Linked DNA regions of Rubinisphaera italica. The protein of the gene in region 1 interacts with the protein of each later gene in a pairwise test. Links are inferred from orthologs where the notes say so. Each region holds a gene or a part of one and is shown on either strand. Other genes may lie near its edges.

Evidence for each region.
Region 2: the proteins of ligA (region 1) and leuS interact in binary tests that used the Escherichia coli proteins (3 or more experiments, as listed by UniProt). The link is inferred for Rubinisphaera italica from one-to-one orthologs.

The regions. Positions count from the first base shown.
Region 1 is NZ_SJPG01000001.1:4,467,547-4,470,571, reverse strand. Bases 56-2,933 are described here. They hold ligA (NAD-dependent DNA ligase LigA), read left to right. Parts: upstream 56-421; coding sequence 422-2,446; downstream 2,447-2,933. Other genes in these bases: Pan54_RS16840 (hypothetical protein), read left to right, coding at 2,685-2,933; Pan54_RS16850 (DUF1573 domain-containing protein), read left to right, coding at 56-190. Also shown: more of Pan54_RS16850, read left to right, coding at 1-55; more of Pan54_RS16840, read left to right, coding at 2,934-3,025. UniProt on the Escherichia coli protein: DNA ligase that catalyzes the formation of phosphodiester linkages between 5'-phosphoryl and 3'-hydroxyl groups in double-stranded DNA using NAD as a coenzyme and as the energy source for the reaction.
Region 2 is NZ_SJPG01000001.1:5,394,348-5,397,988, reverse strand. What follows is about bases 79-3,572. They hold leuS (leucine--tRNA ligase), read right to left. Parts: upstream 3,204-3,572; coding sequence 279-3,203; downstream 79-278. Other genes in these bases: Pan54_RS20575 (lipoate--protein ligase family protein), read right to left, coding at 3,407-3,572; Pan54_RS20585 (hypothetical protein), read left to right, coding at 79-170. Outside these bases: more of Pan54_RS20585, read left to right, coding at 1-78; more of Pan54_RS20575, read right to left, coding at 3,573-3,641.

The DNA of each region.
Region 1 (3,025 bases):
TGAAAATCAGCAGACAGGCCAGGATGAGCATGGTCATTTACTAATCACGTTTGATGTGACCGTCTCTGGCAAAGTTCCTTCAGGCCGCCAGACGCAGCAAATATCGGTCACGACAACGGATGCGGAGTTCTCTCTGATCAAAATCCCGGTTCTGCTCTATGGGCCCCAGGCAGAAACCCAGAAGAATTGAGCACTGGAGTAATTTGAAACACTACTACTCTGTTCCAACTAAGAATTAGAGTGGCACTGGCTTTGCCAGTGTATCGTAACTTCAGTTTCAGTATCGACATGCACTGGCGGAGCCAGTGGCACACAACTCGAAGTTTCAATTGGAGCTGTGCACTTCTCTCCTATTCGATAGTCAATCACGATTCAAAATGCCATACTGACTGATGATATTTATCAGTCAGGAGGAACTGTTTTGAGTCAGAATATTGAGAGCCGCATTCAGGAATTGCGGGACGAAATCAATCGGCATAATCGCCTGTACTATGTAGAAGCACGCACCGAAATTCCCGACCGGGAATTTGACCAGCTCCTGCATGAGTTGATTGATCTCGAGAATCAGCATCCGGAATTGCGAACTCCGGACAGCCCGAGCCAGAAAGTGGGCGGAGCCCCGATTGAGGGGTTCACTTCAGTGCCACACCGAGTGCCGATGCTCTCGATCGATAACGTTTTTGAAACGTCTGGCATCGTCGATTTTGACCAGCGGATTCGCAAACTGCTGGATGTCGAATCGGTCGATTACACGCTCGAATACAAGATCGATGGTGTTGCCCTGGCTGTGATTTATGAGCAGGGAATACTCGTCCAGGCTCTTACACGGGGGGATGGCCAAACCGGGGATGATGTGACTCACAACGCCCGTACCATTGGTGGGATTCCGTTGACATTGCAAAGTAAAAACGTCCCCGAACGACTGGAAGTTCGGGGAGAAGCCTATATCGCCAATTCCGACTTTGCGATTCTGCGTGCTCAACAGGAGGAAAGTGGCGGCCTTGTCCATGCAAATCCTCGCAACAGCACAGCCGGTGCATTGAAGTTGCTTGATCCTGCTCTTTGTGCGAAGCGCAAAGTTCGCTTTCTTACGCACGGAATCGGCGATGTGCAGGGGCTCAATTTTGAAACACACATGAATTATCTGGAAGCGATCCGGGAATATGGCTTACCGACCACTCCGGGCATTCGCCTCTGTCACGGAATTGACGAGGTTCTGCAACAAGCTGAAGTGATGATGGCGGCTCTGCACGAGCTGGATCTGGAAATAGATGGACTCGTCATTAAAGTCAACAATCTGGCTCTGCGAGAGGAACTGGGAAACAACAGTAAGAGTCCCCGCTGGGTAGTGGCCTATAAGTGGGAGCGATATGAAGCCGAAACGCAGATTGAGTCGATCAGCATTCAAGTGGGAAAAACAGGAACGCTGACCCCCGTGGCTAATTTAGCACCCGTCGAAATCGCGGGTACAACGGTTTCCCGATCAAGTTTACACAATCGGGATGAAGTCGAACGACTGGGAGTCAAAATTGGCGATTGGGTGATTGTCGAAAAAGCGGGCAAAATTATTCCACATGTGGTTCGCGTAGAACTGGAGCGACGTTCAGGTGAGGAGCTCTCGTTTGAGTTTCCTGCAAACTGTCCCGAATGTGGTACGAAAGTTATTCAGGACGAGGGTGGGGTTTACATCCGCTGCCCGAATCCTAACTGTCCAGCTCGTCTTCGCGAAAGTATCCGATTTTTTGCCTCACGACAGGCGATGGATATCGAAGGTCTCGGGATCAAGCTGATTGAACAGTTAATCGATGCCGGCTTAGTCAAAAATCTCGTCGATATTTACGACTTGCATCAACAGCAGGATCGACTCTTGGAGCTGGAACGGTTTGGACAGAAGTCTGCAGAGAAATTGCTCCAAGGAGTCGAAAACTCAAAGCAGCAACCGGTTTGGCGATTATTGACCGGACTGAATATCCGACATGTCGGTGTCAGCAACGCACAAGTCTTGATGTCTCATTTTCTTTCGCTCGAGCAAATCAGTCAGGCCACTGAGGAAGAATTGGCTGCAATCGATGAAATCGGCCCTGTCATCGCCGCTTCCGTCTCAGACTTTTTTCATTCTTCATACGGACAGTCGCTGATTCAGGAATTGAAGAGCCGCGGGGTACGAGTCGAGGAAGAACGTGAGCAAACCACAGCAAATTCTACTCAGGTGCTTCAGGGGAAATCGATCGTCGTCACAGGGACTTTGCAGCAGTTTACTCGACAGGAAATTCAGGACGCCATCCGAGAGCATGGTGGAAAAGCAGCGAGCAGCGTTTCCAGCAAAACGGATTTTGTCGTAGCTGGCGAAAATGCAGGAAGTAAGCTGGCCAAAGCTCAAAGCCTGAATGTTTCCATATTGAGTGAGGCAGAATTTCTGAAGATGATTTCAGAATATTCATCCTAATTCCCGGAAAGCCCCTATTGACTCCAAATAATTCCCCTTCAATATGAAGCTAATCTGTGAGATATGTGCATCATGAAGGAATGGCTATTCCTCTCCATTATGCTCATATTCACTTGATTACCTCAAGGCCCTATGTTAAAAGTAAATTGTATAGCGTTTAGCTATCCAACCTTCGGCGCGGATATCGTCCCACGTGATCCGAAGTGAACCCTGAGATGGGGACAAAACCACTGATTCAATGCAGGAGAATCAAACTATGCGTACATTTCTGAGCGTTGTGGCTATCGCCATGTTGGTCGTTTCTGTTTCTGATACCGCAGAAGCACGTCGTCGTTGCCGTACCCGTTGCTACACACCTTGCTACAGCAGCTGCTATAGCTCATGCAACACAAGTTGCTACAAATCAAGCTGTTGCTCAACTTCAAGCTGTTGCACAACTTCCAGCTGCTGCTCAACATCAAGCTGCTGCTCAACATCCAGCTGCTGCACAACTTCATGCTGCGATGCATGTGGCAAAAGCGAATGTGTCTGCGAGACAAAAAGCGAAGGCAAAGGCTATGATGAAAAGCACGAAGACGC
Region 2 (3,641 bases), 930 kb from region 1 along the record:
AAGGGGCGGCTTTTGTCTACATGAACTCCCTGACAACCTGCATCAATTGTCATGAATACTGCCGGGATGTCCTGCGGATTGCAGACGACCCGGAAAAGTCCCGAGTCGTTCCTATTCCAACTCATGATGTGGAAGTTCGCTTACCTATGGATGTTCCTGTGCGTCAATAACAGAGTTAAAGATCAACGAGTTCTCCATCTGCTGTTTGAACCAGTCGACAAAAAGCTTCCGGATCTATTGCAGCTGCGAGCGTTACCTGACAATTCACCCATTTCTCATTAGCCCTTCACGACAAAGTTCACCATTCGGCCGGGCACACAAATCGTTTTGACGATCTGCTTCCCTTCTAACATTTGAACGATCGTCTCATCCGCTTTAGCCGCAGATTCCATTGTGTCTTTATCCGCCTCGGCTGGCACTTTGACTTTCGCACGCAGCTTGCCATTAATCTGCACAGGAATTTCGATTTCACTTTCGACAAGTTTGCTCTCATCGAACTTCGGCCAGGTCGAATAAGTCAGTGAATCTGTTTGCCCCAACACATGCCACAGTTCTTCAGCAATATGCGGTGCAAACGGATTGAGCAACTGCACGAACGGAATCATTGCCGACTTCGGTCGCGGCTGTTGACTGCTGAATTCATTTGTGAATTCCATCATCCGACTGATGGCGGTATTAAAGGACAATTTTTCGATATCTTCCGTTACCGCTTTGATCGTCTTGTGCAGCATCCGCGTTTGCTCGTCATTCAGTTCAACATCCTGAACGTCCGCATGCAGAACCGTTTCGTCATCATTGCGTTCATCGACAATCATGCGCCAGACACGACCAAGGAAACGATACACCCCTTCCACACCCGACATATTCCAGGGCTTGGTTTGTTCGAGCGGCCCCATGAACATCTCATAGAGACGCAACGAATCAGCTCCGTAGTCGTTCACGATATCATCGGGATTGATGACATTGCCACGAGACTTGGACATCTTGTGAGTCCGGGAATCGATAACAATCGATGCATCTGATTTGAGGATGAAATCGTTTCCTTTTTTGGTGGTCTCTTTTTCATCGATTAACACCGCTTCGAGGATCGCTCCCGTCTCTTTCTCAACGAACTCATCATCCTTCTCTTCAACATTTCGACTCGAAACCCATTTCTGTTGCAGATCGTCCGCAAATGGTTCATCCCGTTGATCACTGACTGCACTCTTAGTCGCGACGCGATAAGCGGTGAACTCAGCTTCACCGAGAATCATTCCCTGATTCACTAACTTGTGAAACGGCTCAGCAGAATGCAGATGCCCCAGATCGAACAACACCTTATGCCAGAAGCGGGAGTACAACAGATGCAGCACCGCATGTTCGGCTCCACCGATGTAGACATCGACCGGCAGCCAGTACTTTTCCTTCTCCGCATCGATGAAGGCTTCATTGTTTTTCGGATCGCAGAACCGCAGATAATACCAGCAACTCCCCGCCCATTGCGGCATGCTGTTCGTTTCGCGTCGCAGTTTCGTGCCATCGTCCAATGTTCGATATAACCACTCTTCTGGAGCTGCGGAAAGGGGTGGCTCGGGTGTACCCTTCGGCGCAAAGTCGTCCATATCCGGCAGACGGACCGGCAACTCGGATTCCTCAACTGCTCGCACATTACCGGTTGGTTTGCCATCTGCATTCAACTCATGCCAAATCGGAAACGGCTCGCCCCAATAACGCTGACGTGAAAATAACCAGTCACGCAACCGGAAGTTGACTGCTTCTTTGCCTAACCCGTCTGCATTCAAAGCGGCAGTAATTTTCTTCTTGAACTCCGCAGTCGGTGTCCCATCAAACTCACCGGAATTGATTGCGGTTCCCAAGCCGGTAAATCCGATTGGGTCAACATCTTCATCGGGAGGCTGAACAACGGGAATCACTGGCAAGTCAAAGGCTCGTGCAAATTCAAGATCCCGCTCATCGTGCCCCGGCACCGCCATGATCGCACCGGTCCCGTAACTGATGAGCACGTAATCGGCAATCCAGATCGGAATTTCTTTTCCGTTGACCGGATTGATGGCATAACTGCCGCTGAAGACGCCGGTCTTGCCTTTAGCCAGGTCGGTTCGATCCAACTCACTTTTCAGAGACGACTTGCGTACGTAATCCGCGACTGCTTCTTTCTGGTCGGCAGTCGAAAGAGCCTCCACCAGCGGATGCTCCGGCGCAATGACCATATATGTCGCTCCGAATAATGTATCCGGACGAGTCGTATAAACTCGCAGAACATTCTCTTCGGGCGTTCTTATAAAGCCCGATTCTTTTCGAGATGATTTCCAAGCCTCGAAACTGTCGCTGCTCTCTAGCCCTTTGACCAGAAAATCGACCTCTGCCCCGACACTCTTACCAATCCAGTTTCGCTGTAATAACTTAACCGATTCCGGCCAGTCGAGATCATCCAGTTCTTTCAACAGACGATCCGCAAACGAAGTGATTCGCAACATCCACTGTCGCAACTTGCGACGTTCAACCGGATGGCCTTCTCTCTCACTTCTGCCATCTGCAGTGATCTCCTCATTGGAAAGCACTGTACCTAAACCAGGGCACCAGTTGACGGGGGCATCGGACTGGTACGCCAGACGATGTTCATCCTGATATTTGCGAACTGCATCTTCGCCAGCCGAATTCACTTCTGTAGGAATCGGAAGTTCAGAAATCGGCCGGGCTTTGCCGGTGCGGGTTTTCCCATCGGGGCCGGTCCATTCGAGTTCAGGATCGTACCAGGATTTGAACAGCTGCAGGAAAATCCATTGCGTCCAGCGGACATAGCCTTCATCCGTCGTCGAAATTTCTCGGCTCCAGTCGTAACTGAATCCGAGCATCTGTAACTGGCGACGAAAATTGTCAATGTTCTTATAGGTCGTATCGCGGGGGTGCGTACCCGTTTTGATCGCATGCTGCTCGGCTGGCAATCCAAACGCATCCCAACCCATCGGGTGCAGCACATGCTTCCCCTGCATCCGTGAAAACCGGCAGAGGATATCGGTCGCCGTGTAACCTTCCGGGTGCCCGACATGTAAACCATCACCCGAAGGATACGGAAACATATCGAGGACGTACATTTTGTCCTGAGAGCCTTCACGAGGTTCTTCTGGAGTGACAAACGTATTATTTTTTGCCCAGAATTGCTGCCATTTCGGCTCGATCGACTGCGGTTCGTAACGTGGCATGGGAATCGTTCAGATTGGGAGTTAAATGCGTGAAAGAAATTCCAGCCACCCTCTCATTTCCTGAGGATGGCAATTCAATCGATAGTTTAACGGACATCAGCCGGTTGTATATGGTTCAGAGAAATGGAAATCCGCTACAAGCACGAAGCGCAAGCGAGTGTGTCCATCCGGTTAAACTCACTCGCTTGCGCTTCGTGCTTGTATCATTTGAATTCTACTGGAAGTGCCATCTGCCAGGTGGTTGCCAGGGGTTTCAACTTTTCGAAGAGAGTAGTAGTAAGGGCTTCGAGATCGATCTGCCGGTTCGTCAGATTCTGCAACCCCGGAATTTCAGGAGCGAATTCAGAAGTGCCAAGAATGAGGGAGCCATGCTGAAGAATGGCACCCTTGCGGCGGCGTTGAGCACTGCCGAGGATTTTGTGTTCTCCCGAAAGGACA